One region of the Paenibacillus sp. NPDC056579 genome, then DNA from elsewhere that is predicted to be linked to it. Evidence: predicted binding sites of a transcription regulator. Region 1 holds the regulator's gene; the other holds the start of a gene.
What was found. Region 1 encodes NrdR, which represses ribonucleotide reductase genes. Its sites were predicted from a motif close to AACACNATATATNGTGTT; they were not measured.
Positions count from the first base shown of each region.

Region 2: the regulator NrdR is predicted to act here: its motif matches at 9,630-9,647, upstream of ACFQ88_RS10705 (adenosylcobalamin-dependent ribonucleoside-diphosphate reductase).

Region 1 covers NZ_JBHTVD010000002.1:401,086-415,935, reverse strand. The annotation lists gene ACFQ88_RS09350 (catalase) at 1-971, shown strand, start outside; gene ACFQ88_RS09345 (DedA family protein) at 1,310-1,924, shown strand; gene ACFQ88_RS09340 (response regulator transcription factor) at 2,225-2,854, opposite strand; gene ACFQ88_RS09335 (GAF domain-containing sensor histidine kinase) at 2,856-4,970, opposite strand; gene ACFQ88_RS09330 (hypothetical protein) at 5,101-5,889, opposite strand; tRNA gene ACFQ88_RS09325 (tRNA-Ala) at 6,779-6,851, opposite strand; gene htpG (molecular chaperone HtpG) at 7,078-8,958, shown strand; gene nrdR (transcriptional regulator NrdR) at 9,060-9,542, opposite strand; gene ACFQ88_RS09310 (alpha/beta-type small acid-soluble spore protein) at 9,664-9,888, shown strand; gene ACFQ88_RS09305 (lytic transglycosylase domain-containing protein) at 9,922-10,530, opposite strand; gene coaE (dephospho-CoA kinase) at 10,533-11,129, opposite strand; gene ytaF (sporulation membrane protein YtaF) at 11,173-11,862, opposite strand; gene mutM (DNA-formamidopyrimidine glycosylase) at 11,947-12,804, opposite strand; gene polA (DNA polymerase I) at 12,901-14,850, opposite strand, start outside.
Region 2 covers NZ_JBHTVD010000002.1:682,624-697,473, forward strand. The annotation lists gene argS (arginine--tRNA ligase) at 11-1,729, shown strand; gene ACFQ88_RS10670 (YqzE family protein) at 1,881-2,108, shown strand; gene ACFQ88_RS10675 (hypothetical protein) at 2,192-3,103, opposite strand; gene ACFQ88_RS10680 (YqhG family protein) at 3,264-4,271, opposite strand; gene ACFQ88_RS10685 (DEAD/DEAH box helicase) at 4,268-6,073, opposite strand; gene ACFQ88_RS10690 (hypothetical protein) at 6,255-7,355, shown strand; gene ACFQ88_RS10695 (lipoate--protein ligase family protein) at 7,409-8,251, shown strand; gene dat (D-amino-acid transaminase) at 8,394-9,227, opposite strand; gene ACFQ88_RS10705 (adenosylcobalamin-dependent ribonucleoside-diphosphate reductase) at 9,749-12,289, shown strand; cyclic di-GMP riboswitch class I at 12,837-12,940, shown strand; gene ACFQ88_RS10710 (fibronectin type III domain-containing protein) at 12,996-14,850, shown strand, end outside.

The sequences.
Region 1 (14,850 bases):
TCCCTGTGTTTTTAGTCCGCGATGCCATCCGCTTTCCGGAGTCGATCAAAGCCTTCTTACCGTCGCCGGTAAATAACCTGATCGATCCCGAGCGATTCTGGAGCTTTATAGCCCGTGCGCCGGAAGCAACCCACTTCCTTGTCCGGCTGTACTCCGATGCAGGCACGGCGAAAAGCCTTCGCCACATCCCCGGCCACAGCGTAAACACCTATGTTTGGAGGAATGCGCAGGGCGTCCGCACTTATGTGAAATATCACTGGTTCCCTCTTGCCGGAATCCAGTATATTGACCGCCAAGAAGCGGCCAAATTGGCCGGCGAGAATCCGGATTTTGCCGGTCAAGATTTATTCGACACGTTAGCCTCGGGCAAGACCGTTGAGTATGGGCTATACGTGCAGCTGATGAACCCCGCTGATGAAGCCTCTCTTCCTTATGATCCGCTGGACGATACGAAGGTCTGGGACGAACGGCAGTATCCCTACATGCCTGTCGGGCGGCTGGTCCTGAACCGCAATCCGGATAACTATATGGAACAGGTTGAGAAAATAGCGTTCTCTCCTACCAACCTTCTGGAAGGCGCAGAAATATCGGACGATAAGATGCTGCAAGGACGCGCAAATATTTACTGGGACTCGCAGCGCCATCGATTAGGGCCGGATTTCCGTAGCATTCCTATTAACCATCAAAAGGATTGGACCCCCGCTTCCCTTCAGACCAGCGGCAGCGGCCGATTCGTAGAAGGCCATCTTGTCCGGAGCGACATTCCGAAGCCTGACGATTTCACACAAGCCGGGCAGTATTATCACAGTCTGCCTCCCGTTCAGCAAACCCATCTGGTGGAGAACCTAGCAGCCGATCTCGCCGGCGTTTCCCAAGAAACGCTGAGCATTGTCATGGGTTATCTGCATCAAGCCTCGGCGGAGCTGGCGGATCGAGTCGCCCGGCAAATTCAAATGCAGACGAAGGGATAGGGTGGATCCCCCCTTTTGTTATTACGAAGCGCCACTACATTAATTGTAGTGACGCTTTTTTGTGTTCAGCAGGATTCTAAGCAAAAAGAACCCTCCACACTCAGATGCCTTGTGTTAGGGGTTCGTTGATTATAGTGTGAGCCGGATTGGAAGAAAATGCGTGAAATTATGAACCGATTTTTCAAAGGAAGTGGAACCATGTCGAATTTGACACGTAAAGCATTCAGTTTGGGTGTCCTATACAGGATATTGGACAGATGGATCTGCAATAAGCTGTAAATTAGTTTCTATTAAAATGGTACATACGGTAATGGCAGTAAAAAAGGAGTGAATAACAGTTGGAACAGTGGATTCATAAGATTATGGAAACATATGGTTATTTAGGGATAAGTCTGCTGATTGCACTTGAGAATTTGTTTCCGCCTATTCCTTCGGAAGTTATCCTTACCTTCGGAGGATTTATGACGACAACCACAACGCTAACGATCTTAGGTGTGGTGGTTGCTGCGACAGTCGGGTCGGTTATCGGAGCGATCTGCCTGTATGGCATCGGCAGACTGCTCTCCGCTGAACGTATGGAGGGAATCGTAACCCGTTACGGCAAGGTGCTTCGCTTGAAGCCCGCTGATATTCACAAAGCGGAAGCTTGGTTTAAACGCTACGGGGCATGGGCCGTGCTTCTCGGAAGGGTTGTCCCGCTCGTACGAAGCCTCATCTCTATCCCGGCTGGCAGTGCCAGGATGAACTTCTTTTCGTTTCTGCTTCTTACAACGATCGGATCTCTGGTTTGGAACGTTGTCCTCGTATATGTAGGAGCCATTGTAGGAAGCTCATGGGATACCTTCCTCGCTTATATGGATCTATACTCGAATATCGTATATGCGATAATTGCTTTAGGTCTGCTTGTTATGGGATTTCTCTTTGTTCGATATCGTGTGCTTAAGAGGGGGTGAGAGTCTAGTATTGGAGTGGGACGCCTCGCTCGCTATCAGTAGCTCTGTCAAAGCGTCACTACGGCTAATACTAATCGTAGTGACGCTTTTTTATGGTGCCCTATGGGGGGATGCAGATCCTAGCGTAGATTCAGACGCCGTGCTTGTCCGCTCCGCTGCTTTCGCGCGCGTCCACGACCACGCTCCCAATATCTTTATAACCGCTTGGACTTACAATCTTCGTCACCGGCAGCTTCTCGGAAGGCAATCGCTGCCGCTGCCATACTCGCCATTTACCCTAATCGTCCTACTTCCATCGCATCATAACCCGGCACCCTTCACTTTGGCGATAGCCTCAGCCCGACCGGAAACCTGAAGCTTATTGAATATATTCGTCATGTAGTTCGAAACGGTTTTGGGGCTTAGTTCCAAACGTTTGGAAATTTCGGCATTAGAAATCCCGTCGACAACCATGCTGAGCACCTCCCTTTCCCGGTAGGTCAGCTCGGTAAACGAATCCAGGCGATGCATCGGCTTCGTGACGAAATCGATCATCCGGGCGGCTACATCACCGCTGAATATGGCCTCACCGGAAGCAACTGCCCAGATAGCCCGAATAATATCATCCCTGTCCGAATCTTTCAGGATGTAGCCTCTTGCCCCCGCTTTCATAGCCGTAATAACGGAAGCATCATCCTTGAACATCGAGCAGATTAGAATGCCGATCTGCGGGTCAGCGGCTCGAATTTGCGCGGTTGCTTCAATCCCATTCAGTCCGGGCATGCGAATGTCCATTAGCACGACATGGGGCTTCAGCTCAAGGGCCAGCCGTACAACATCCTCCCCCGAAGACGCCTCGCCGACGACCGTTAAGTCTTCGGCGTTTTCCAGGATGCTCCTAACCCCCTCTCGAAACATCGGATGGTCGTCGGCAAGTAAAATACGCAGCATTTTAAATACTACCTCCTCTGATGATTCCTGTTCGCAGCGGCAGTGCGGCGGATACATGCGTGCCGCCTGCATCGGCATTCGCAATCGTACAGCCGCCTCCCAATTCTTCTGCCCGTTCCCGAAGCGAGAACAGCCCAAGTCCGCCTTCCGTTGGTCTTGTGCTGCAGCCAAGCCCGATTCCGTTGTCGATAATGTCGAGCTTCAACGTGCAATCATCTTCTTGAAGGGCGATTCGGACTAAACAATGGCTCGCCTGCGCATGTTTTACAACATTCAACAAAGCCTCTGTCACGATCCGGTAGGCGCCGACCTCAACTGCAGCTGGCAGCAAGGGCAACTGCTCCGGCAAATCCAACTCGATGAGAAGCGGTACCGCGCCCACGATGTCTCTTACCTGATGCAGCTGCTGCAGCTGATCAACGCGCTGCCTGATCGCGCCGCTTAGTCCAAGCTCATCGAGCGCTTGCGGTCTTAAATCATATACGATTCCTCTAATTTCGTCTACGGTTTCCCCAATGTCCTTCTTAAACTTGTTCATAATGTCGATCGCTTTATTCGGATCTTTCCGTATCCAATCGACGACCAGGGCAGCGGTCAAGCGCATGGCCGCCAGCCTTGGCGCAATATCGTCATGCAAGTTTTTGCGCATCGACCGGCGCTCTTCTTCCCGTGCGAAAATAAGCTGCTCCCGCGTCTCCTGCAAATCACCCAATAGCATTCGAATGTCCATCGTCTGCTTAACGCCTTGGACAACCGCACCTGCTTGCCGCGCAAGGACATGCAGCAGCTTCCAGTCAGCGTCGCTAAAGCTCTCTTCCGGCCCGCGAGTGCAAACAAACAAAGAGCCGAGCTCTTGACCGCCGGCGACCAGCGGAAGTTGCGAAACTTTCCCTTCATCCTCATGCCCAATCGAGGCGACACGCAGCGCTTCGCCTTGATGCGTCACCTGAATAGCAGCATAGGGAAGGTGAAGCGAATCCTTCACAGTTCGGACGACGATGTCAAGCACCGCCTCCGGCGACGACGGTTCCTTCAACCGATTGCCTAGTTCCTCCAAGATGGAGAAGGGATCGGTCTGAACTCCATAAACAAGCCGGTTGATACCACGTTGAAGCTTTTCCTTCAAAGGGGCGAACACGACGGCCACAATGCCCGCACCGATAATCGAGAAGATCATATTCGGATCCGACTGAAAGAGAACGGAGAGATACCACACCGTCAGTGAATATAGTGTAATGATGACAGCGCTCAGGCCGCCATATACAAGTGTACGATTGACGATCGGGTCGATATCCCACAGCCGCCTCCGCAGCATCGAGATGCCAAGCGTAACCGGAATCGGCAGCATCCCGAGCAAAACAGCGACATCCAGTGCAAACATGGCCGCAGGTTGAGCCGTTTGGTAAAACTGACTGTCATAGAGCAACGGAGCGATCGATACTGCGAGCAGGAACATAATCGATAGAAACAAGCCATACAGTACCCACTTGGTCTGCTGCTTCTCGGCAACTTGTGCATAAACGCGGTATCGGATGAATTGATTCCAGATGATCGTACCGTAAAGCAGCAGCATCCACAGCAGCGTCAGCCAGATCGGCCATTGCGCGGCTCCCCAGGGCTGCTCCGGAAAATACCAGGAGATGTTTCTTAAGACGGCAAGCGCGACGACCATCCAAAACATCGGCTTGTTGACGATTTTTCCGTTCGGGAACAGCGTCAGAAAAAGGACAAACGCTAACATCGACAGATCGTTCAGGAAGCTCGTCAGCCATCCCAGCTGTGCCCATTGAATAACTATGAAGCTGGATGTATGGAAGGAAATCAGTGCAATTGCGGCGACCCAGGACATCGGTTCCTTCGGCCGCTTGCAAAGGATGATGACTGCGGTTGCAAAGTAGATGAGAAAGTCGGTAAGGCTAATCCCGGTATAGAGTCCTGCAAAACCGCTGCGCGAAAGGCCCAGTCGGTTGACGATATCTGCCGAAAGCGGGGTCAAGACGCTATATTCGCATGCAGTCCTCAGACAATCGTCTCTTAAATAGACATAGTAAGAAGGAATTTTCCAAAGAAATAGTCCAGCATAAACCGCGCAAAGCATAAATGTTCCAAAGTGCAAAGCAGACCGCCACCTGAGAAGGTGGCAGCCGCCTTGCGCTTCATGCAGCCTCGAATTGTTTCTCGATATCATCATATATTCTCACCCTTATGCAATAGTCCGCTCATGATTGAATCGAATGAGGGTGTCGTTAGGTGGAGCCGGGTCCCAGCTGTCGCAATACGGTTGCTCCATAGACTAAGCCGTATATGATTGCCGCCGCCCCGCCTATGAATCCCCAACTGCCCGGATAATCCGGCAGGGTAATCGAAGCGGCCCCCATGTAAATATAGGAAAGCCCTTGAAGAATCCCCAGCGTGCGGGATCCAGTCCGCGAAGTTGCCGTCAAGTAGCCGGAATAGAGAAGCGTCAGGCCAAGTGCGGTGCCTTCGCCCCAACGAAACTGCATTTCACTGTCGCTGATTTGTCCAATGGCTCCATGGACCATAAAAGGCAGCAGCCCCAGCAGGGCAATCCCGGTCATGATGAGCAGCGTCCGGTTGATCGTTTTCGGTTCTCTTGGGCGGAGCATCTCACGACGTTTAGGATAAACTGCGAACAAAACCCCAAGCACCACGGCAAATAGAATAAAAACGAAAAATGTTTGCATAGCGAGCGCCGGATCCGTCAGCAGAAGAGTACCGAGGAAAATAAGATGCCCGACAAAATAAAAATGAAGCAACAGCGGCTTGTCAAGCGGAGACTTTAGCATAGCCAACAAGCTTATGCTGAACAGAATGCCGATCAATGCTCCATGGGATGCGGCATGGAACCGTAATTGTTCCGGGAGCGGTGTTGAGGCCAGGGGGGAGCGAACCCAAGGCTCCAGCGCTTCGGATAATCCCTGCAGCATGATTAGCCCGGCAGCCGTGAATACAACGGCAAAAAATCGAAATACGATTCCAAGCACTTCTCCTTTACTTCCTGCATTTGTTTCCATTCTACGCCTCCATCGATTTTTTTTGTAGCTTTTATTTGCATTCATCGTAACAGAAGCGATTTCCCGGCTTGCAGAGAGTGCGTCCCGGACCTATGGGAAAAGTGAAAGGAAAAATGATCAGAAGTGATGCATTGGGAGGATGCGCTGCTTCTCTTAAAGGAAGCCGCAGAAGAAAGGAGAGACGAAATCTTGCCGACATATAATTCAGGCTACTCCTGAATGAGTTATAGTAAGCCTTGAGGAGACAGCCTTATTTTATGGAGCCTAGGGGGATGTATGAATCCTCATTTAGCTTGCTGACGAAGCCTACTCGACGTTGAAGATCCTAGCGGTAGATTCAGACGCCGTGCTCCTCCACTTCGCTCCTGCGAACGGGACGCCCCCTGACCTCATTGCTGCCAGCGATGCGCTCTCCCATTACGGCAATAAAAAAACGCCACTACGTTAATCGTAGTGACGCTTTTTTATGGAGCCTAGGGGGATGTATGAATCTTCATTTATCTTGCTGACGAAGCCTACCCGACGATGCAGATCCTAGCGGTAGATTCAAACGCCGTGCTCGTCCCCTTCGCTCCCTGCGCGCGGGACGCCCCCCTTTCAGGGGTTCGCTCCCCCATTACGACAATAAAAAAACGCCACTACGTTAATCGTAGTGACGCTTTTTTTATGGAGCCTAGGGGGATGTATGAATTCTCTTCATTATATTGCTTACGATGACAACTCACCGATGACAACCTTAGCCGTAGAATTCAACGCCGTGCTCCTCCACTCGAAGCTTTACTCCGATGATTATTCATCCATTCCGTCCGCGCGGACTGAACCCTCGGGGTTCGGCCCCGCTGGCTCAAAAAAAATCCCCGGAACCCTAATGGTTCCGAGGATTTTCTTATGGAGCCTAGGGGGATCGAACCCCTGACCTCATCGCTGCCAGCGATGCGCTCTCCCAGCTGAGCTAAGGCCCCGTAACGAGAACATGATTTATTATATAAAACAGTTCAAGAAAATGCAAGTCCCTTTATTAAAAAATTTTTAAAGGAAATGATAGATCATAGAATGCCCTTTTTTCCCTTGTATTGACATTAAAAACGAGGAATGATATAAAATTAGTGAGTAGCACTCGAAGAGTGAGAGTGCTAATTTTGCCGTAACCCCCATAGCATCGGACCATATCAATAAGGAGAGATCATAATGGAAAAGAAACAGTTCCAGGCGGAATCCAAACGACTGCTGGAAATGATGATCAACTCGATTTATACGCAAAAAGAGATTTTTCTAAGAGAATTGATATCCAACGCAAGCGATGCGATCGATAAGATTTACTACAAAGCATTAACGGATGACAAGCTCGTTTTCGACCAAGACAGCTACTACATCAAGGTCACTGCGGACAAAGAGAACCGCACGTTGACGCTCCGCGATACCGGTATCGGCATGACCAAGGAAGAGCTGGAAAACAATCTCGGCGTTATCGCCAAGAGCGGCTCCCTTGCCTTCAAGAAAGAAAACGAAGCCAAAGACGGCCACAACATTATCGGGCAATTCGGCGTCGGATTTTACTCCGCTTTTATGGTAGCGGACAAGGTTACGGTCGTCAGCAAAGCGTTGGGTGCGGACAGCGCCTACAAATGGGAATCGACCGGCGCAGAAGGCTACACCATTGAGCCTTGGGACAAAGATTCCGTAGGTACGGAAATTACGCTGCAAATTAAAGATAATACGGAAGACGAGAGCTACGACGAGTATTTGGAGCAGTATCGTCTGAGAGCCATTATCAAGAAGTATTCCGACTTCATCCGCTACCCGATCAAGATGGATATTAAGGGCAGTAGACCGAAGGAAGGCTCCGACAACGAGTTCGAGGATTACGAAGAAGAACAGCACGTCAATAGTATGGTGCCGATCTGGAGAAAAAATAAAAGCGAGCTTACACAGGAAGATTACGAGAATTTTTACCACGAGAAGCATTACGGCTTCGATAAGCCGCTCAAGCACCTTCACATCAGCGCGGACGGAGCGGTCGTCTATCAAGCTATCCTGTATATTCCGGAAAACATTCCGTTCGATTACTACTCCAGAGAGTTTGAAAAAGGTCTGGAGCTGTACGCCAACGGCGTGCTGATCATGAACAAATGTGCCGATCTGCTCCCTGATCATTTCAGCTTCGTCAAAGGGATGGTCGACTCGGAAAGCTTGTCGCTGAACATTTCGCGGGAAATGCTGCAGCATGACAGACAGTTGAAGCTTATCGCGAAAAACATCGCAAGCAAAATCAAGAGCCAGCTGCAAAGCATACTGAAGGACGAGCGGGAGAAGTACGAGCAATTCTACAAATCGTTCGGCCGCCAGCTCAAATTCGGCGTATACAGCGACTACGGCCAGCACAAAGACGTGCTGCAGGACTTGCTGATGTTCTACTCCTCCAAGGAGAAAAAGCTCGTTACGCTGGATGAGTACGTTGCGAGAATGCCTGAGGATCAAAAATACATTTACTACGCTTCCGGCGAATCGAACGAACGGATCGAGAAGCTTCCTCAGACGGAGCTTGTAGCGGAGAAAGGCTACGAGATCTTGTATTTCACTGACGACATCGACGAATTCGCGATCAAAATGCTGATCAATTATAAGGAAAAAGAATTCAGATCGGTTTCGAGCAGCGATCTCGGCATCGAAGCGGATGAGGAAAAAGAGCTCAACGAATCCGAGAAGAACGAGAATAAAGAGCTGTTCGAGTATATGACTTCCCAGCTGTCCGGCAAAGTCAAGACGGTCAAGGCTTCCAAAAGATTGAAGTCTCATCCGGTTTGCCTTTCCACGGAAGGCGAAGTGACGATCGAGATGGAGAAAATTTTGCGGGCGATGCCGAACAATCCGGATGTCAAAGCGGATAAGGTGCTCGAAATCAACGTCCATCATGCGGTATTCGAATCACTGAAGGATTCCTACGCCAAAGACAAGGAAAAGCTCAATCTGTATACCGCCCTGCTGTACAACCAGGCGCTGTTGATTGAAGGCTTACCGCTTCAGGATCCGGTTGAATTCACTAACGATATTTGCAAAATCATGGTCTAATTCTATGACGCGGCGGCATTCACTCCGCCCGTCTCCTAAAAAATAAAATCACAGGTGCATTGAGCTCGTCATCCTACATGTTGACTCTCTGCACCTGTGATTTATTTTTTATCTTCCCCTACCTGAACCTGATGCTTGGACAAAATGTCCGTCAGCTCTCTCATGAACATGTTGATATCCTTGAATTGACGGTACACCGAAGCAAACCGGATGTACGCCACCTCATCGACGGGATACAGCTGCTCCATGACAATTTCCCCGATTTCCCGGCTGTCTACTTCAGCGCTCGCCGTGTTGCGGATCTGCTTCTCGACCTCGGAAACAATCTTGTCGAGCTGCTCCACGGATACGGGACGCTTCTCACAAGCCCGGATCAAGCCGCGCAGCATTTTTTCCCGGCTGAACTCCTCCCTGCTCCCGTCTTTTTTGATAACGATTAGCGGCGTTTCCTCCACCATTTCGAAGGTTGTAAATCGTTTGGTGCACTTCTCGCACTCCCTGCGGCGTCGGATCGATTTGTTCTCATTGGCCGAACGGGAATCCAATACCTTCGTTCCGGCATAGTCACAGTATGGGCACTTCATGGCCTTCTCTTTCTCTCCCTTCCACGGGTGTAATCGAATAAATTATTGCCAGCGAATCCCTGTAATGATCTTCAGTGAAAAGCACATAATAGGATTACAAACGACAAGGAGGTGAACAGACATGGGTGCAGGACAATCTCGCAGCAGCAACCAATTGGTTGTTCCACAAGCTAACGCAGCTTTGGACCAACTGAAATACGAAGTAGCTCAGGAATTGGGTATCGCCATTCCTCAAGACGGTTACTACGGTAACATGGCTACTCGTGACACTGGTGCTATCGGGGGACACATTACTCGTCGCCTGGTGCAAATCGCCGAGCAAACACTTGCTGGCGGCAGCCGATAATGACAGATAGAGAAGTATTGGACAGAGTGTTCCTTAGGGAGCCTGTCCAATACTTCTTTTCTTTTCAGGGGGGATGCCCCATTCCTCTGCATAAAGTGTATGATACTTATTATAATAATACAAAACGCGCTGAATGTAATGTCTCGTTTCTCCATAAGGGATCAAATCGGAACGCTGAACCGTTCCATCCCACTCCTGATTTTGAAGCCACCGGTTCACCTTACCCTGTCCCGCATTGTAGCCTGCAACGGCTGCGGCCGTATTACCGTTAAACTCCTTGTGCAGCCAGCTGAGGTACCACGTTCCGAGCTGAATGCTGACGGAAGGCTTTTCCAGCTCATCCTTATACGAAGACGGGAAACGTCCTGCCTCAACAATCCATTCCGAAGTGTCGGGCATAAGCTGCATTAAGCCGTAAGCGCCTTTTTTGGATGAAATGTTCGTTTTATAATTCGATTCGACTCGGATAATAGCTGCAACCAATAGCGGGTCCACTTCGTATTTGGCAGCATGCTGCCTGATTTCCTCTTCATACTTGATTGGGTATAGCAGCTTTCCTACCGTGTCGCTGCTCATAAACAAGAGGAGGACGAAAGTTATGAAAAGTAGAGCAAATACTCGTTTTTTCCGCCAAAAGCTGATGCTCATAGCAGCCTCCTTCCCCTTAAGAAAGCCTCCACCTGCTCCTCAGTCTGTGCAAGCGTTCCCTGATTGTCAATAACAACGTCCGCCAGAGCTCTTTTCTGCTCGATATCCATTTGCGCCGCAAGACGCGCTTCCGCCTGCTCTTCCGATATCCCATCTCGCTGCATCAGTCTTTGTCGTTGTAACGTTCTTGGTATGTATACCACCATAACGGCTTCGTACATATGCTGCAGTCCGGACTCATAAAGCAGCGGTACGTCCACTACGACAAGCTTGTCCGGATAAAGCCGCTCGTACTCGCTCATACGCTCGCGCATGAGGGCACGGATGGAAGGGTGCATAATGCTTTCAAGATCTTTGCGTGCCTGCGGGTCGCCGAATACCGTTTCGCCCAGCTTTTTACGGTGAAGGGAGCCATCCGGCAGCAGCACCTTGGAGCCAAACCGTTCCCGGATTTGGGCTAATACAGGGCTGCCGGGCTCTACCACCTCGCGGGCAATCCGGTCGGCATCAACCAGCATCGCGCCGCGCTGCACCAGCATCTGGGAAACGGTGCTTTTGCCGCAGGCGATGCCTCCGGTCAAACCGATATTCATAATCATTTCTCCTTCGAGTTTTAAGGCAAGTGCATAAGCGCCGTTACATCAATTTCATGATACCCATAATAATCAAAACAAATCCCGGAAACACGGACAATCGTTGAATCCAAGACAAATCCGAGTACTTAAAACCTATTCGTAAGCCGGTCGCCAAAAAGGTCCCGCTGGCCAAAGCAATGACAGCGGAAGTAATGAGCGGCGCAAAGCCTATTAACGCAGCTCCGATCCCGGCGCCGAATGCGTCCAAAGACAAAGCGACTCCCAAGAGTACGGCTTCAGATGCGGAAATGTTCCCCGAACGGTCAATGTCCGCAATGGAAGGCTTACGCAAAATCTGGATCACAAGGCCAAGACGCTTCAATTCGATATACATAACTTCCTTCGCACTTGCAACCGGAGTCTCCTCCACCTTCACTTCCGCTTCCGGGCTTTGGCCTGCAGGAGCGTCATCCTCGTCTTTTTTCTTCGACAAGACCTGGTATACGGCCCATACTCCGATGCCGATCAGGATCAAGCCTCCTGCCGCCTTCGCATAAAGCGGATCGACAAATCGGCTTACAAGCACTCCGATCTGCATTGACAAATAAATGATACATCCTGAGCATAAGGAGATGATTGCAACAGATACCAACGGGATGCGAATTTTACGCAGTCCGTACATAACTCCTACGCTGAAACCGTCGAGACTGACGGCCAGAGCCAAAATCAATAACGAGATAAAAGGCAGCATGGTGTTCCCCTCCCGGCCATTTTACTCCTACTATATGGCGGATATGGGCGGAGCGTGCACAGTAAGGGAACAGCGGACCGGATGCTACGGCTTGGTTCGCCTGACCCGCTTGCGTTCTAATGGCTGGCAGTTCGGGCAAAAATGCGTGCCCCGCCCGCCTACGACCGTTTTTTCAATCTCGTGGCCGCAGTCAGGACAAGCTTCGCCCTTGCGTCCGTACATTTTCAGCTGATGCTGGAACATGCCGATTTCACCCTGCCCGTTGACGTAAGACTTGACGGAGGAGCCGCCTACAGCTACCGCCTCATTCAAAGTCTTAACTATCGCTTCGTACAATGCAGCAAGCTCCGCTGAGGACAAAGAGCTTGTCTCCCGTTCCGGATGGATTCCGGCCAGAAACAACGACTCATCCACATAAATATTCCCCAAGCCGACGATATATTCCTGATTGAGCAGAAGCGGCTTGATCTTGGTCGTGCGGCCGGACAGCTTCGCGAGAAACGCCTCCAGCGTGAACGATTCATCCAGCGGCTCCAGCCCCAGCTTGACCAGCGGCTTCTCTTCAAGCTCCCTGCCTTTCGGAAACACATGCATCGTACCGAACTGCCTTACATCCTTATATCTCAATTCACTTCCATCGCTAAAATGAAATACGACATGCGTATGAAGCTCCAGCGGATCGTTCTTGTCGTATAGACCGTACCGCCCTTCCATCCTCAGATGGGACACAAGCGTAAAGTCATCCATCTTAAAAAGGAGGAATTTGCCGCGCCGTTCGATCGATTGGATCGTCTGGCCTTCCAGAAGCAGACGGAATTCGTCCGCTTCCTCCGGGAGCTGAATAATCCGCCGCAAATGAACGGATACGCTCTCGATGGTTTTCCCCTGAACCAGCTGGTTTAAAGTTCTTCTGACTGTTTCGACCTCCGGCAATTCCGGCATGATGTTCACCTCGGTGCTGTTTGCAAAGTGCGTCTCGAATGTTTATAAGAGGCAGACACGTTCCCCACACTTTGCAAACAGAGTATTTATTGTATATTACTTCGCTTCGTACCAGTTCGACCCGGCATCGACTTCGACCTTCAACGGCACATCCAGCTTCAACGCGCTTTCCATCACTTCCGCTACCGTAATCTTCATCGTCTCGATCTCGTGCTCCGGTACCTCGAATACCAATTCGTCATGCACCTGCAGGAGCATACGGCTTTGCAGTCCGTCCCGCTTCAGACGCTCGTCCATCTGCACCATGGCCAGCTTGATGATATCCGCAGCCGTTCCCTGGATCGGCGTATTCATGGCCGTCCGTTCGGCGAACGACCGCAGGTTGAAGTTCGATGCCGTAATTTCCGGCAAATAGCGGCGCCGCTGCAATAACGTCGTCACGTAGCCGTTTTGGCGCGCCTGTTTGACAATATCGTCCATATATTGGCGAACCCCTTGGAACACGGCAAAATACTGCTCGATGAATTGAGCCGCTTCCTTACGGGTAATGTTCAAGTTTTGGGATAAACCGTAATCGCTTATGCCGTATACGATGCCGAAGTTGACCGCTTTCGCCTGGCGTCGCATATTCGAGTCCACCTCCGACTCCGATACGCCGAATACGTCCATCGCGGTTTTCGTATGAATGTCCATATCGTGCAGGAACGCTTCCATCAGCTTCTCATCCTGGGAAATGTGCGCCAGCACGCGCAGCTCGATCTGAGAGTAGTCGGCCGTCAGTATCGACCAGCCCGGCTCGGAAGGCACGAACACCTTGCGGATTTTACGTCCCTCCTCCAGACGGATCGGGATGTTCTGCAGGTTCGGGTATTGGCTGCTCAGCCGGCCTGTTGCCGCAATCGTCTGCTTGTAATACGTATGCACCTTGCCCGTTTCACCGCGCACCTCCTTCAGAAGCCCTTCGACATAGGTCGATTGCAGCTTGGCCAGAGAGCGGTAATGCAAAATATGCCCGACCGCAGGGTGGTACGGCTCCAGCTTCTCCAGCACCTCCGCATCGGTGGAGTAGCCGGTCTTGGTCTTCTTGATCGTTGGCAGCTCCAGCTTCTCGAATAAAATTTCGCCAAGCTGCTTCGGTGAGTTAATGTTGAACTCGGTGCCGGCCGCATCGTAGATCGACTGCATGATTTTTTCCAGCTGTGCGCCAAGCTCCGCGCCATATTGCTTCAGCCCGTCGGTATCCACCTGTATGCCTTTCTCCTCCATGGATGCCAGGACGTGAGCCAATGGCTGCTCGAGCTCGTAAAACAACCGGTGCATATCGTTCGCGTCCAAGTCCCGCTTCATAGGCTCGGTCAAGCCTTGAACCGCCGCCGCTTTACGGCACATAAAATCGGACAGGATGTCGATGGAAGGGATTTGGAATTTCGCTCCTTTGCCGAACACGTCCTCATCCGCCTTCAAATAAGGCAGGCCATATTTACCTGTCAGACCGTTCAGTGTAAGCGCCGATTCCGTCGGGTCCAGCAAATAAGCCGCGAGCAGCGCGTCGAACGACGTTCCGCGAAGCTGAATGCCGCGCCACGACAGCACGATTTCCGCGCGGTGCTGGTCATAGACCGACAGCTGCTTATCTTCGGCTTCGAGCCACGCTTTCACCGCTTCCGCCTCCGCAGAGCCTGAAGCTAGCAGCTCGAACGGTAAGTAATAACAGGCTGCCTCCGTATACAGCGCAATGCCGATCATTTCAGCCGTATGCGGGTTATCGCCGGCTGCCTCGACATGGATCGCCGTCACTTGAGGGAGCGCCTGAACCAGCTTCTCAAGCCCCTCGCGATCCTGCACCGTTACCGCTTCAATAGCCGCCTGTTCTTCCTGTCCGGCATCGCTTGTGGAGAAATCCATTTTCTCAAGCAGCGATTTGAACTCCATCTTGCGGAACATGTCTCCGAGGGCTTGTCCGTCGTACCCTGTGTAGGCGATATCCTCCCACTTCGTATCAAGCGGAACCTCGCGGTAAATCGTCGCCAGCTCCTTGCTCATCCG
Region 2 (14,850 bases), 280 kb from region 1:
GACCATGAGGATGAATTATAAAAATATATTGGCGTCACAATTGATAGCTCAGCTCGAGGGAATAACGGAGGAAGCGATTGCGGAATTGATCGAATATCCTCCCAATCCGCAGATGGGCGACTTGTCGATGCCTTGCTTCAAATTAAGCAAGCAGTTTCGGAAAGCGCCTCAGGCCATCGCCGAGGAATTGAAGCAAAATTGGCAGGGACATCCGGCTTTTCAACGGGTCGAAGCTGTATCCGGTTATTTCAATGTGTTTTTGGAGCCGGCCTACTTTGCCAAAAACGTGCTTGGCGAAGTGCTGGAGCAAAGAGAGCGGTACGGCGCGCAAAATATCGGACAAGGCCGCAACATCGCAATCGACTATTCGTCGCCTAACATCGCCAAGGCGTTTCATATCGGACATTTGCGCACGACCATGATCGGGAATGCGATTTATAAGATCTTCGAATTCCTAGGCTACAACTGTATTGGAATCAATCATTTGGGCGACTGGGGCACCCAGTTCGGCAAGCTGATCGTCGCTTACAAGATGTGGGGAGACAAGAGCGTCGTCGAAGCCGACGGGATCGATGAGCTGCAGCGGCTGTATGTGAAATTCCACGACGAAGCGGATGTGAAGCCTGAGCTCGAGGACGAAGCTCGCGCGTGGTTCGTCAAGCTGGAGCAGGGTGACGAGGATGCGCTGCAGCTGTGGAAATGGTTCGTGGAAATCAGCTTGAAGGAATTCCAGAAAATTTACGATCTGCTGGGCGTGAAATTCGATTCCTATGCCGGCGAAAGCTTCTATAACGATAAGATGGCGGCCGTAGTGGACGAGCTGAAGCAGAAAAACCTGCTTGAAGAGGATGAAGGAGCACTGCTCGTTCGCCTTGACGACTACAATATGCCACCGGCCCTGATGATCAAGAAGGACGGCGGCACGCTGTATCATACCCGTGACGTAACGGCAGCGATTTACCGTAAGAACACTTACGATTTCGACAAGTGTATTTATGTTACCGATGCGGGACAAAGCCTGCACTTCCAGCAATGGTTCAAGGTGATCGAGCTGATGGGCTATCCATGGGCTAACCAGCTGGTACACGTGCCGTTTGGCAAAGTAAGCCTGGAAGGCGCGAAGCTGTCTACACGCAAAGGGAATGTCATCCGCCTCGAAGAGCTGCTTACGCAGTCGATTGACAAAATCAGAGACATTATTAATGAGAAAAATCCGAATCTCGAAAATAAGGACGATGTTGCCCGTCAAGTCGGCGTCGGCGCGATTATTTTCAACGATTTGAGCAATAACCGGATCAAGGACATCGTATTCTCTTGGGAAGTTGCGTTGAACTTCGAAGGAGAAACCGGTCCGTACGTCCAATATACGCATGCCCGTGCCTGCAGCGTACTGCGCAAAGCGAACGACGGGGCATCGATTGAGTTCGATGTACAGCCTGAGCAATTGGATGCTTCCTTGTTGAATAATGTGGAAGCTCAAGGACTGCTGAAGCAGCTGTACCTGTTCAAGGAGCGGGTAGAGCAGGCCGGTATGAAGCTGGAGCCTTCCATCGTCAGCCGTTATCTGGTTGACCTGGCGCAAAGCTTCAACCGCTTCTATCACGAATGTCCGATTCTCGTTGACGATGCGGCACTTCGCCAAGCACGCCTGGCGTTGGTGAAAAGCACCCACATTACGCTGCGCAATGGCTTAGCCCTGATCGGTATTGAAGCGCCGGAGAAAATGTAACGATAAACCGAAAAACCGAACACCCGATATCCTTTTTTTAAGGATAGGCGGGTGTTTTTATTTGTGCCTCATATGCAGGCAAATAGGCCGGGTTTCGGCAAAATGGCGGAGTTGGAGGGTTGGACAGTTCTGAATCTGGACAAAATAGTAAATGCAGCTTAGATTGCAGGAGGTGCGGACGATAGCAAAAGCGGATGAATTGGTGAAATATGTAACAGAGCAATTTGTTATTTATATGGAAACACCGCGGGAGGTTCGCAAGCAAACGAAAGCAAGCATAAGGCAATCCCGCGAGCAGTGGCAGTACCGCTGGTTCGGCATGCTGCCTATAGCCGCGCGAATGTGGGTAGACGGGATGCGCTGGAATAAAAAAAAATGAAAAGCTTCTCTTCCTCAAGCCGGCACGATCTCCGGACTCCAGGGCGGGGAAGCTTTTCTATATAGGGAGAGGAGGAGAAAAACCTAAGGGAATACGCTGCCCAGCTTCATGACGGTGTCGTAAGGAATGGCTCTAGTCCCTTCCTGATCCAATAGCAGGAACACGCTATCGTCGCTCCATCGCTGAAGGCCGGTAACTGCAAGCGGGACGGTAACTTTACGGTCATAAAGCTCCGTTACGAAGGTCAGCTTCCGCTCCTTAGTGAGAGCGGTTTCAAGCTCTTCAAGCGAGCTAAAGACGATCGGCTTGCCTGAAACCCAGGGCAGTCGGTCGTACGGATCAAACGGCTCGATCTGTACGGTGGATAAGATGGAATGCTCCGGCTGTACGGAGGGCGCAGACGAGACGGATAGGCTGTCTGCTTCCGGCAGCTTATCGGAGAGGACCGGCAGCAGCTCGCCGGTTTTGGCATCAATGATATATTGGCTGGTCCCGGACGTAACCTTCCATACGGCATAGAACGGACCGGAATACCATCGCTCTGCTTGATAAGAAGTATCGATAAGTTCTAGCTGCACCAACGATCGGTACAGCGTATTCAAGCTGAAGAGCGGCGTATTCCCGCGGCCGTATTCCGCAAGGCGGTATTTGTTCGGATTGCCCGGGTCATCGGCATACAACACCATATAGCCGACTTCAGCCCCGCCGGATTTGAGCAATATGATCCATCCGTGGGTGCCGGGACCGAGGGGATAGCTGGTCCAAGTGGCTTGCTTCCATGCTTCGTAGCCTTGTTCATTGGAAATTCGCTTCATCCATTGGTTAACCGCATCCATAAAAGAAGGGGTGATCACCGCGGAATCGGTGGAAGCAGGCAGTAACGCTTGAGCGGGAATCGGCGGATTGTCCGTAACCGCTGCACTGGAGAGCGGGTGGGCAACCAGCAGGCTTGTCCAAAGAAGCAGGGCGGACAGCCATAAAATCGAAGTTCTCATCCATTCACCTTCTCACTTCTGTTAGTCGGGCACGGATGCTGTCACACAATGCAACTGCTATGCCCTTATTGTATAAAATATGCCTTGAAAAGTTTGTTAGAACCTGTAGCCGGGCAAAAAAAAGTTTGCTTCTATTTTTGCTGTCATTTAGCGGAATTCGTCAGTTCATAGCCGGATTCCCCGCTTGAAGATGGAACAATCCGCAATTGATGACGGTTACCTCGATTCGCGGGCGGAACTGCCAGTCGATTTCCTGCCGGCGGTTCGCATATTGCGCTTCGAAATCCGGCTTTTTGTCAAGATCGGCACTCTGAATTAACGATTCATAGTAGGTACGGATCCGGTTCAGCTCGTCCTGGAGCCGAAATTGTGCATCCTCCGCCCACGAATGATCGTAATCCCTTAGCTTCCTCTCCAGATACTCTTCCAAATAAATAACGGCACGCGGCAAGGTAAGCCTATCCGGGATCATATAGACCTGCGGCGGAATTCGGGGGGACAGCCTCCGTGTCCTCAAAACATCCTGAAAGTGCTCCCGTATTTCTCCCGTAACCATATGGATGCCGAGCGAATGGATTTCACTGCGTTTCATATCGCATGCCATCTCCACCTTGTAATTCACCTGCATCCACGTTTCGTAGGCAAGCGTAGACATAGGGGCCGATTTTTGCTGCTGCTCGGGCTTGAATTGCTCATATAAATGGACGAACCGTCCTTTATTGCGCACGGCCTCGAATATTTGCCCCAGTCTGCGGCTTCCGAAGGTCACCTCGTCTTTGGGGACGCGCGCCGTCATTTGGGTCGGCACAAAGCCGAAATAACGGCCCAAAATGCTGTCGGCCGGAGCACCGGGAGGCATAGGCGCGCCTGCGGCGTTATTCCCTGCCGGGGATGGCGCAGCTTGACCTGCCGGTCCTCCGACAAGTGGTGCACTAGCTGTTTGCGATGCCTTATATTCCTCGGGATCGAAAATAAAGGTGCATGTCATCGTTTCCGGCGTAACGCCGGTCCGCTCCACAAAGCTCCAATAATAGGGGCGATAGTTCAGCTCCTTATCGGCGGAAGGGGACAGCTTCACCGTGACATAAGCCGGATGCTTCTCCAGAATATCGCACTGCTCCGCTTCGAGATAGCGCATGACGAACGTTTGAATTTGATCGGTTTTCATGAAGATACCTCCGCATCGTTCCTCGGTATCGTCTGGCCTACGGCATCGAGCATCGCGTTAACGCGCTGCATTTCGCCCGTGTCCGTATCGCGCGTAAGCCCCGTGCGAATCTCGCTGAACGAACGGCCCAGATCGTCCATTTGCCGGCGAATTTCATCCTCATTTTTGGAGCTTAGAATCATTTGCGCCAGCTGCTTTTCAAGTGAATGAGTCTGTTCGAACCGTTCGAGTATCGTATCGAGCTCACCGATGACCAGCTCGAACATATTGATTTTTTCGTGAAGAAGCGAAAGAATGTACTCTTCAATCGTTCCACGGGTCGATAAATTGTATATTTTTACATCGTCCTGCTGCCCGAGCCTATGCACACGCCCGATTCGCTGCTCAACCCGCATCGGATTCCAGGGCAAGTCGAAGTTGATCATGTTGTGGCAAAACTGCAGGTTGATCCCTTCGCCGCCAGCCTCTGTCGCCACAAGCACCTGCGCGCGATTGCGGAACAAATCCATCATCCAGTCTTTTTTGCCGCGGTTCATACCGCCCCGGTACGGGACGGCTGTAATTTTGTGATCCTTCAAAAACTGGAGCAAATATTCCTGCGATGCACGGTACTCGGTGAATATAATCACCTTGTCGTTAATCTCCTGAACGAGCTCCATTACCTTCTCCGCCTTGGTATTGGACTTGATGCTGCGGATCAGCTCGACCAGCTCCCAAATACGCGGCCGAAGCGGGGAGTCCTCCGGCGTCTTCTTGAACATATTCACCAGCGTAATGAATACGGCGTCGCGGCTGCTGCATACTTCGCGCTGCAGGGTAACAAGCGACAAAATGCTGCTCAGATCGCCTCCCGCCTCCTCGTAGCGCCCCTTGACGAAATCGGTCACCCCATTGTAAAGCGCTTGCTCTTCAGGAGACAGCGCTAAAGGAATGTTGCGCACGATACGCTTGGTGAAATTGACATTGCCGTCGCTGCGGCGGTTGCGGATCATCACCTTGGAGAGCTCTTGCTGCAGCTGCTCCTCGTTTTTGGGAATTCGCTTGTCGACGACGTAATTCGCCTGGAAGCTGTTCTGCCCGCCCAATTGACCCGGCTTCAGCAGCGTGATCAGATTGTACAGCTCTTTCAAATCGTTCTGCACCGGCGTCGCGGTCAGCAGCAAGCAATATTTTTTACGAAGCTCGTTGATGAATTGATAGTTTGTCGTCTTCTTGTTTTTGAGCTTATGGGCCTCATCGACGATCAGCATATCGTATTCCATACCGAGAACAATGTCGCGGTGCGGGTCGCGCTTGGCCGTATCCATGGACGCAACGACAATATCGTTCTGCACCCACATATATTCTTTCTTCTGCGCAACGGCAGGTATGCCGAATTTCTGGTTCAGCTCGCGGACCCACTGCAGCACGAGAGAGGCGGGGACAAGAATAAGCACTTTTTTGACAAGGCCGCGAATGATATACTCTTTTAATATAAGCCCTGCTTCTATCGTTTTACCCAGTCCAACCTCGTCGGCCAGAATAGCTCTGCCCCGCATTTCGGTCAGCACTTTTTTGGCGGTTTCGATCTGATGGGGCATCGGTGTCAGCTGCGGAATGTGAACGAGCGACTGGAGCTGATCAAAGCTTGATATCAAGCTCGCTTGCTCCGCCTCGAAGGCCAGCTGGTACAAAGTCCAATCGTCCCAAGTGCCGTTACGCAGCGCCTTGTCGTGCAGCATTTCGAACCATTCCCGGTCGTAATGAATTTGCACATGTTCGTTGAACGGACGGACGTGGTGTTTTTTATCGTTAGATTGCATGGCATGCCGCTCCTTTGGAGCCTTCCTTCGGTAAGGAAAGCTGGCATAATTAGTTTGGTGCGTACGACGGTAGTTCAGATAGAACTAGAGTTAGCTTTTAGTATGGACGAAAAAGGGGTCTTTCATAACCCGAACAGGGCTTTACAGGGGTTATTCATGTATGAAGGGGGAACGATGCTTTTTGAAAAAGTGGCTCCTAGCGCTGGCTGCTTTGATTCTATTCAGCTTAGGACTGTTCGAGTATGTTTCCCGGGGCACCCATCCGCAGGATAGCGGGACCGGGGTTGGAGCAGCACATCCAACTCGGCTGACGACAGGCGGCGGCGGGGATTTGCTTGTAGCGGATGATTATCACGTATTCAGCGTCGACAGTAAAAGCGGGGGCAGCGAGCGGATTCTGGATACCGACGGTCCTATCAGCAGCATCAGCTATTCGGCCGACCATACCGTGGTTACCGTATACAATCCGAATGACCAGACTTCGTTCCGGGGCTTGTATATTCAGGATAAGCAGTCCAAGAGCTTCACGCCCTATCCGACACCGCAATGGGCTCCTGGAAGAAGCTATGCCTTCGGGGATTTGCTGTTCGTTGCTTCTGCAGACCGTACCGTTCAGCAAGGCAATGAAATGACCAAGGTAGGCATTTTTCAGCTGAAAGAGCATCGGTGGGTGAAGGAATGGCTTGTGCCTGGAGGTGTGGAGGATGTGGAAGGCGCAGGCAAGGACGTGTACTTCGTCACTTCCAACAATGCAAGCACGAGCTCCAATATATATAAAGCTGATCTGGTCACCGGAGAATGGGGGAAGCTGATCCAGGAAGCGAGAAGATATCCGCTGGATCAAGTCAGCGTCGATACGAACGGCGATATTTATATGATGATCTCCCAGCGTCATAAAAGCGAATGGTCCAATAAAATTTATAAATTCAACTCACAGCAGGTTCCATATGAGCTTGCCAACAATTTCGTCTCCAATACGAAGCCGTATTCCTATTCCATGGAGGCACTGCAAGGAAAAATGCTGATCAACCGCTACGATGTGTCTCACAAAACCGTGGATCTGGAAAAACCGCTGGCGCTGCTCGATTTGAAAAGCCGCAAGCAGGTGCAGCTGGCGTGGGATCACCGGCCTGTCGACGTGGCGGCGATGGGAGACCGTTTTGCGGTGCTTGGAGAGGATGGGGCTGTAGCTATTGTAGCTACAGATGCATCGGAGCAGCCGAGCAGGCAGTTTCAGATTGAAGAACTGACGGAAGCAAGGACGATTTGTGCCAAAAAATAATGGAACCGAGATCTCGGATGATACACTGGGATGGAAGGAAAGGCAGGAACAGCATGAATACAAAATGGCGTTTTCTATCTACTGGGTCGCACGATCCTGCATACAATATGGCGGTAGACGAAGCGATTCTGATCGCTCACAGCGAGGGGGCGGTTCCGCCTACCGTGCGATTTTACGGCTGGCAGCCGCCGACGTTGTCCATCGGCTACTTCCAAAAGTCTGAGGAAGTCGATTTCGAACGGCTGGAGCAGGAAGGACTGGGCTTTGTCCGCAGACCGACAGGCGGCAGGGCCGTGCTGCACGATAAGGAGCTGACCTACAGCATTATCGTAGCGGAGAGCTATCCAGGCATTCCGAGCGGAGTGACCGAGGCTTATCGCGTGCTGAGCGAAGGGCTGCTGCTCGGGTTCCGCAAGCTTGGGCTGGATGCGCAGATGGTGCAGCTTGCAAGCGAGGAGGACAAGAGCAAGTACGCCTCCATGGGCTCGGCTGCCTGCTTCGATTCGCCGTCCTGGTACGAGCTGGTGGTAGAAGGCCGCAAAATAGCGGGCAGCGCGCAAACCCGCCAAAAGCAGGTCGTGCTGCAGCACGGATCGATTCTGCTCGATATGGATACGGAGCAGCTGTTCCGCGTCCTGCGCTTTAAAAACGAACGGATTCAGGAGCGGCTGAAGCAGCAGTTTTCGCAAAAAGCGGTAGCGATCAACGACATTTGCCGTGAGCTGGGAAGGCCGACGGTTCAACTGGCGGAAGTGGAAGTCGCATTCCGTGAAGGCGTCGCCGAAGGGCTCGGTGTTGAGCTGGAGGAAGGAGCCTTGACGGATTACGAGCAAACGCTGGTTCAGCAGCTTATTGCGGATAAGTACGGCAATGAGGCTTGGAACTTGCGGAGATAATGTTCTCTTGCGTGGCAGGTTCTAGCGCCAATGAGCTAGGCCTTAGACACGCGTTATCTTTCTTACTTCAGCTTTGACACTTATACGCAGTATATAGTAAAACCTTCGGAGATGATCTCCGAAGGTTTTTGGGTTATTCAGCTTAAGGCTGCACCAAACGTGTGAACGCTTGTTGAAGCTTGCGCGTCACCGGGCCTGGAGCTCCTTGTCCTACCGGTTTATGATCTACGGAGATGACAGGAGTGATTTCCGTAGTCGTCCCCGAGATGAACGCTTCCTCGGCCGAACGCAGCTCGTCCAATGTAAAGGCTTCTTCCCGAACCGGAATGCCGGCTTCATGAGCAAGCCGCAGAACGACGGCTCTCGTAATGCCATGCAGGATGAGGTTGTTGGCCGGATGCGTACGCAGCTCTCCTTGGGACACCATGAACAGATTGGAGGCGCTGCATTCCGTTACAACCCCGCTGCGGTGCAAAATGACCTCATGGACTCCTTGGTCCAGCGCGTGCTGCTTGGCAAGGACGTTGGGCAGCAGGTTCAATGTCTTCAAATCGCAGCGAAGCCAGCGGATATCGTCCATCGTAACGGCTGTGATCCCTGTTTCCATTGTAGGCAGCGGTCGAGCCATTTCCGTGCAGTAGGCCATCAGAATGGGATCCGTTTCTTTGGGAAAAGGATGCGTTCTTGGCGCCGCTCCCCTGGTAATCTGCATATAAACGGTGCCTTCGTTCAGATGATTGAGCTCGATCAATTGTTTTAACAGCTCGTCGAGCCGCTCTATGGAGTAAGGGAGAGGAATCCGTACGTCTCGTGCGCTGGATTCCAGTCTGCGGTAATGTCCCTCCGCCTCGAAAAGGGCTCCGTTGTATACCCGAAAAACCTCATATACGCCGTCCCCGAAGTAGTAGCCTCGATCATCGGGAGAAATAAGCACCTGGTCTTTCGGATAAAACTCGTTTTGGTACAAGTAGTACATAGCAATAACCTCCTAAAACCGCTGGTATAGCGAAATGCGAACAAATGTTTGATTTGTTCTTTTATTTATGATATGCTCCTATCATATGGAAAGCGATACCCTCTAACCCGAGCCTTCTATATTTAGGTTACCAATGGTCGGGACGGATTGTCAAAGGTGTGCATTGAGCTGTGTGCTGAGACACAAATAACTAGTACAGCCAATAGGTCTCGAGTCGCTATATGTCGGATTTTCATTGCTCAAAAGCACTGATTTTTGTCGAATAATATGAAGATTCAATGAGCGAAAAAGCTTGAATACCGGAGCAAATCAAAGCAAATGGCAATACGTCTTGTCCTGGCTTCCAATTTCCGCTATCCGCTCATTAGAAACACAATATGTAGTAAGTTATAATGGATTATGCATACCATATATTGTGATTTTGTTGTAGTCTATTTTTCGGGAGGTTGTTGTAATTGAACACTGTAAACGGCTCTAAACTCGAAGGATTAAGCGAAAAAATATTCCTGGACCGCTATGCGATGAAGAATGCGGATACGAGCCATACGAAGGTCGGAGATACCGTCCTCGTACTGACAAAGGATGACCCGAAATTTCCTGCGAAGGAAGTAGGCGAAGTGATTTCGCGGCAAGGCAAGCAAGTCCAGATTAAGCTTCGCAGTGGAGACATCGTAGAATCTTCGGTCGAGAAATTGACCTTAACATTAGAGAAAACACCGGAGCAGCTGTGGGATCGGTTGGCAGGCGCGATGGCATCGGTAGAAGCAACCCCGGAGAAAGTACAAGAATGGACGGATAAATTCAGATATATACTTGATGACTGGAAGCTGGTTCCCGGCGGGCGTATTGCCGCAGGAGCCGATGCAAGCGACGAGCTGACGCTGTTCAACTGCTACGTTATCCCGTCTCCTCACGACAGCCGCGGCGGAATTATGAGCACGCTGTCCGAAATGACGGAGATTATGGCGAGAGGCGGAGGAGTTGGCATCAACTTGTCTTCCTTGCGTCCTAGACGCGCAGTCGTCAAAGGAGTCAACGGATCTTCAAGCGGCGCCGTATCGTGGGGCGGACTGTTCAGCTATACGACCGGCTTGATCGAGCAGGGAGGAAGCCGGCGCGGCGCTTTGATGCTGATGATGAACGACTGGCATCCCGATGTTGTCGATTTCATCACCGTTAAGCAGACGATGGGACAAATTACGAATGCCAACTTGTCCGTATGTGTCAGCAATGGTTTTATGAAAGCCGTGAAGGAAGATTTGGACTGGGATCTCGTCTATCCCGATACGACGGATGCGGAATATGACGAGCTCTGGGACGGAGATTTGGACAAGTGGAAGAAGCTTGGCAAGAACGTGAATGTATACCGTACCGTAAAAGCTCGCGAGGTGTGGCATACCATCATTGAATCGGCATGGAAGTCAGCCGAGCCGGGCGTCGTCTTTATGGAGTATTACAACCAGATGTCCAACAGCTGGTACTTCAATCCGATCATTTGCACGAATCCGTGCGGCGAGCAGGGATTGCCGGCTTGGGGCGTATGTAATTTGTCCGCGATTAACTTGTCCAAGTTCTATGATGCCGAGAAGCATGACGTGGATTGGGATGAGCTGGGCAAAGTGGTTCGTTATTCGACTCGTTTTCTGGACAACGTTATCGATAAGACGCCTTACCATTTCGAAGAAAACCGGATCAACCAGCAGGGTGAGCGCCGCGTAGGCCTCGGAACGATGGGACTTGCCGAGCTTATGATTAAGCTGGAAATTCGTTACGGCAGCCCGGAGTCCCTTGTGTTCCTTGATCAGATCTACGGCTTCATGGCCAAAGAAGCTTATCTTGCTTCTGCCGAGATCGCATCGGAGAAAGGAAGCTTCCAGAAGTTCGAAGCGGACAAATTTTTGCAGAGCGGCTTCATGAAGAACATGACCAGCGTATATCCGGAAGTGGGCTCAGCGATCCAAAAGAAAGGAATGCGCAACGTCACGGTTATTACCCAAGCGCCTACGGGCAGCACGGGTACGATGGTTGGCACGTCTACCGGTATCGAGCCTTACTTTGCTTTTGAATATTACCGTCAAAGCCGTCTTGGCTTCGATAAGCAGTATGTTCCAATAGCTCAGCAATGGAAGGATGCTCACCCGGGCGAGGAGCTGCCGGAATATTTCATAACGGCGATGGATTTGTCGGCCGAGGATCATATTCGCGCCCAAGCCGCTATTCAGAAGTGGGTGGACAGCTCCATCTCCAAGACAGCGAACTGCCCTGCTGATTTCACCGTAGAGGAAACGAAAAATTTGTATGAGCTTGCGTTCGACCTGGGCTGTAAAGGTGTTACGATCTATCGCGACGGCAGCCGCGACGTACAAGTGCTGTCCACGGACAAGAAAGAAGATAAGGCCGATGCACAGACTAAAGGTGAAGCTGTGAAGGCGGAATCGAGTAAAGAGGATAGCACGAAGCAGGAGAGTCTTGCGGTAGCTACTACAGCAGCAACGGTTGCAGCTTCTTCCGAAATCAAACCGGGAGCGGTATTGGATAAGGAATACAAACGCCGTCCGCAAATATTGCGCGGTGCTACCTATAAATTCAACACACCGTTTGGCATGGCTTACATCACGATCAATGATATGAATGGCACGCCTAGCGAAATCTTTTTGAATGTCGGCAAAGCCGGCTCCGACGTATTCGCCATGTCGGAAGCGCTCGGACGCGTCATCTCGCTGTTCCTTCGCTACGGAGATCATGGCAACAAGGTACAGCTGCTGACCAAGCATCTGAAGGGCATCGGCGGTTCCGGCGCGATCGGCTTCGGCGCTAATCGCGTAGAATCTATTGCCGATGCAGTAGCGAAGGCACTGGAGATGCACGGCGACTTCTCCGACGAAGCGGACGCTTACGTGACGGCGACGCAGGAAGTCGTCATGGAGTCGACGGCGAAATACGCAGTGACTCGCCAATCGGCCACGTCGCTCGACTTGTGCCCGTCTTGCGGCAGCGCCTCGCTGATTAACAGCGAGGGATGCAAGAACTGCACCAACTGCGGCTACAGCCGTTGCAGTTAAGATAAAGAGAGGGGGAGGCCCCTCTCTTTTTTTCTCTTCTTTTTTATGTGAAATTCCAGAATTAATTAGAATTGTTTCATAATTCGTTAGACGGTTTGTTTCAGATTTTTTAGAATTTGATTTTATGCGTATTAGCATATGAAAATATATCAAGGCAGACGAGTGCTATTTTCGTCTGCCTATTTTATTAGTGATAAAGGATAGATAGCGGTATGACTAAATTACTCTTTGTGCCTGAATAGCTGAAGAAAGCTATTTTAAATTTGGGGACAGCTTTTTAATATTGAACTACAACTAAGAAGCAGTTGCCGATATGTATCGGCAGCAGCGTGTTGCTAACAGCCGATTCTATGAAAGGTTTTGAGTTCTCTTTAATATGTTTCCCATGCATGTACTTAGTAATTATTACTATATACGTCTATTGTCCTGCATCTTTCGACATAAGTTTTAAAAAAGTTACAAAATAATGCAGGACATTTCTACTAAATGTAGAATATTGGATAATAGTAGTAGAGACATTGTCTCATTTTTAGATTAAAACCGACTGAACAGAAAAAGGCAAACCTATCGAAAGATAGGGACGCAAAGCCACGGGCCTAAGACTTATGTCATGCATCAGCATGGATAAGGGATGGCAGCCGGGCCGCCCGATCGTGTTGGTTTTTTTGCGTTCAAAAAAGAACATTAGGGAGAAAAATGTAAAAGTATGGGGGTAAATGATGTGAGATTTAGCTTCAATATCATGACGAAAGTAGTATGTTTCTTTATGATGTTACAGTTCGCGCTTCCGTTGATCAGTCAATTGAATGTTATGGCATTAGCGGAGCAGCCGGATGAGATCAAAATAAACTTTCAGCCATCAGGTACACCGATGGTCCAGGACTACCTTCCTGATTATGGAGAAGTATTCGGATTGCAAAATGGCTACCAATATGGTTGGAATATTTCCCACACAGACGCAACCGTTGTTCGTTCTACTTATCAAGCGTCCGAGTTGAACTCTCACGTGCGCATTCGCCAAAACGGGTATTGGGAAATGAAACTGGACAATGGAAGTTATGAGGTTTCTGTAAGTGTGGGAGACGCCGTTTATTCGAGCAACAACACGTTGTTTGTTGAAGGAATCCCCTTTTTACAGCAGTCTGCTGTAAAAGGCGGAGAGCATTTAATAATTACGAAGCCAATTGATCTGAAAGATGGCAAGATAACTATCCGATCCGACGAATCGTCAGAAGGTCAAACTGCTATTCAGTTTATTGAAATTAAGAAGATCGGATCGACAATCCTGAAAGCAACAGCAATTCCTACTGATGATAACCCTACAATTGGTCCTCCACCAGAGGCGAAAAAAAATCCTGGGGATAAAGTGATTCTTTCTGGAAAGATGAACAACGAGCATAATTCGCCACCTTTTATCAGAGTAAGAGGTCTGCAGGAAGAAATTGAGCGGTATATGCAAGCTGGGGAAGAGCAGAGAGCAGAAGTACAATCAGATTACGAACGTAAAGCAACTCCATGCTCAAATTGCGATTCGGCAGGGCTCTTGAGAGCAATTGAAAACAGCACGCAGAATCCCGTAATAATCAAGGCAGGGCATCTAAATCTTGACTCTTCTATAACGTTAGGCTCTTCCTCGCGACCGGTTGTGCTTATAGCTAATGGCATTAATATGAACAGGAAATTAGATATTAATGTCACGGGCCTACTTATTGTAAAAGGAAACGTAAATGCGAATTCGGATGCAAACGTGTATATTCATGCTCCACGGGATAATGTCCTTATAAGTGGAGGGAGTCTTTGGGTCGAGGGGAATTTTCACCTAAATAATAACTCCATTTTAAAAGTAGATGATCAGCTTTTTGCCAGAACGTTAATTTATAACAACGGTTTACTTGATGTTCAGGCTAAGACTTTATGGATATCCGATAAACTTCATATTAATACCAAAGTGCAAATGCAAGTCGAGGATGAGATGGTGATCGGCGATCTTGTATCGAATAACGAAACGGCCACCATTACCATACGAAAGGGAGACTTATTTATACATAACAATGTTCATGTCAACAACCACTTGGAAATCAAGACAGGCGGATGGTTTGCAATGGGAGGAGATATGACGGCAAATAAGCGGCCAATCATACAAACAGGAAACGATGGACAGACCCAATTAAAATATACATTGCATGGTCTAAAGGCTAAGTATTACAGCGAAGGAAGCTTTAAAGGCAATGTGTATACGAAGGTAGACGAGACGATTGATTTGAACAGCAGGCCGATCTTTCCGGTGGAAGGGTTTAACGATCGTGACTTCTCCGTCATATGGTCTGGCCAAGTTGAACCTCAGTACAGCGAAAACTATAAATTTGAAGTGGATACAAGAGGAGCTGTAAAACTATGGGTTGATGATCAATTGCTATTAGAACGCTGGGACGAGCGTTACCAGGGCCGTTTATCCGGGAACATTAATCTGGAAGCTGGTAAGCGGCACAATATTCGTATGGAGTATTCCAGTACAGATAGTAATCCAAAGGCAACCCTTTATTGGGAGAGTACCTCTCAAA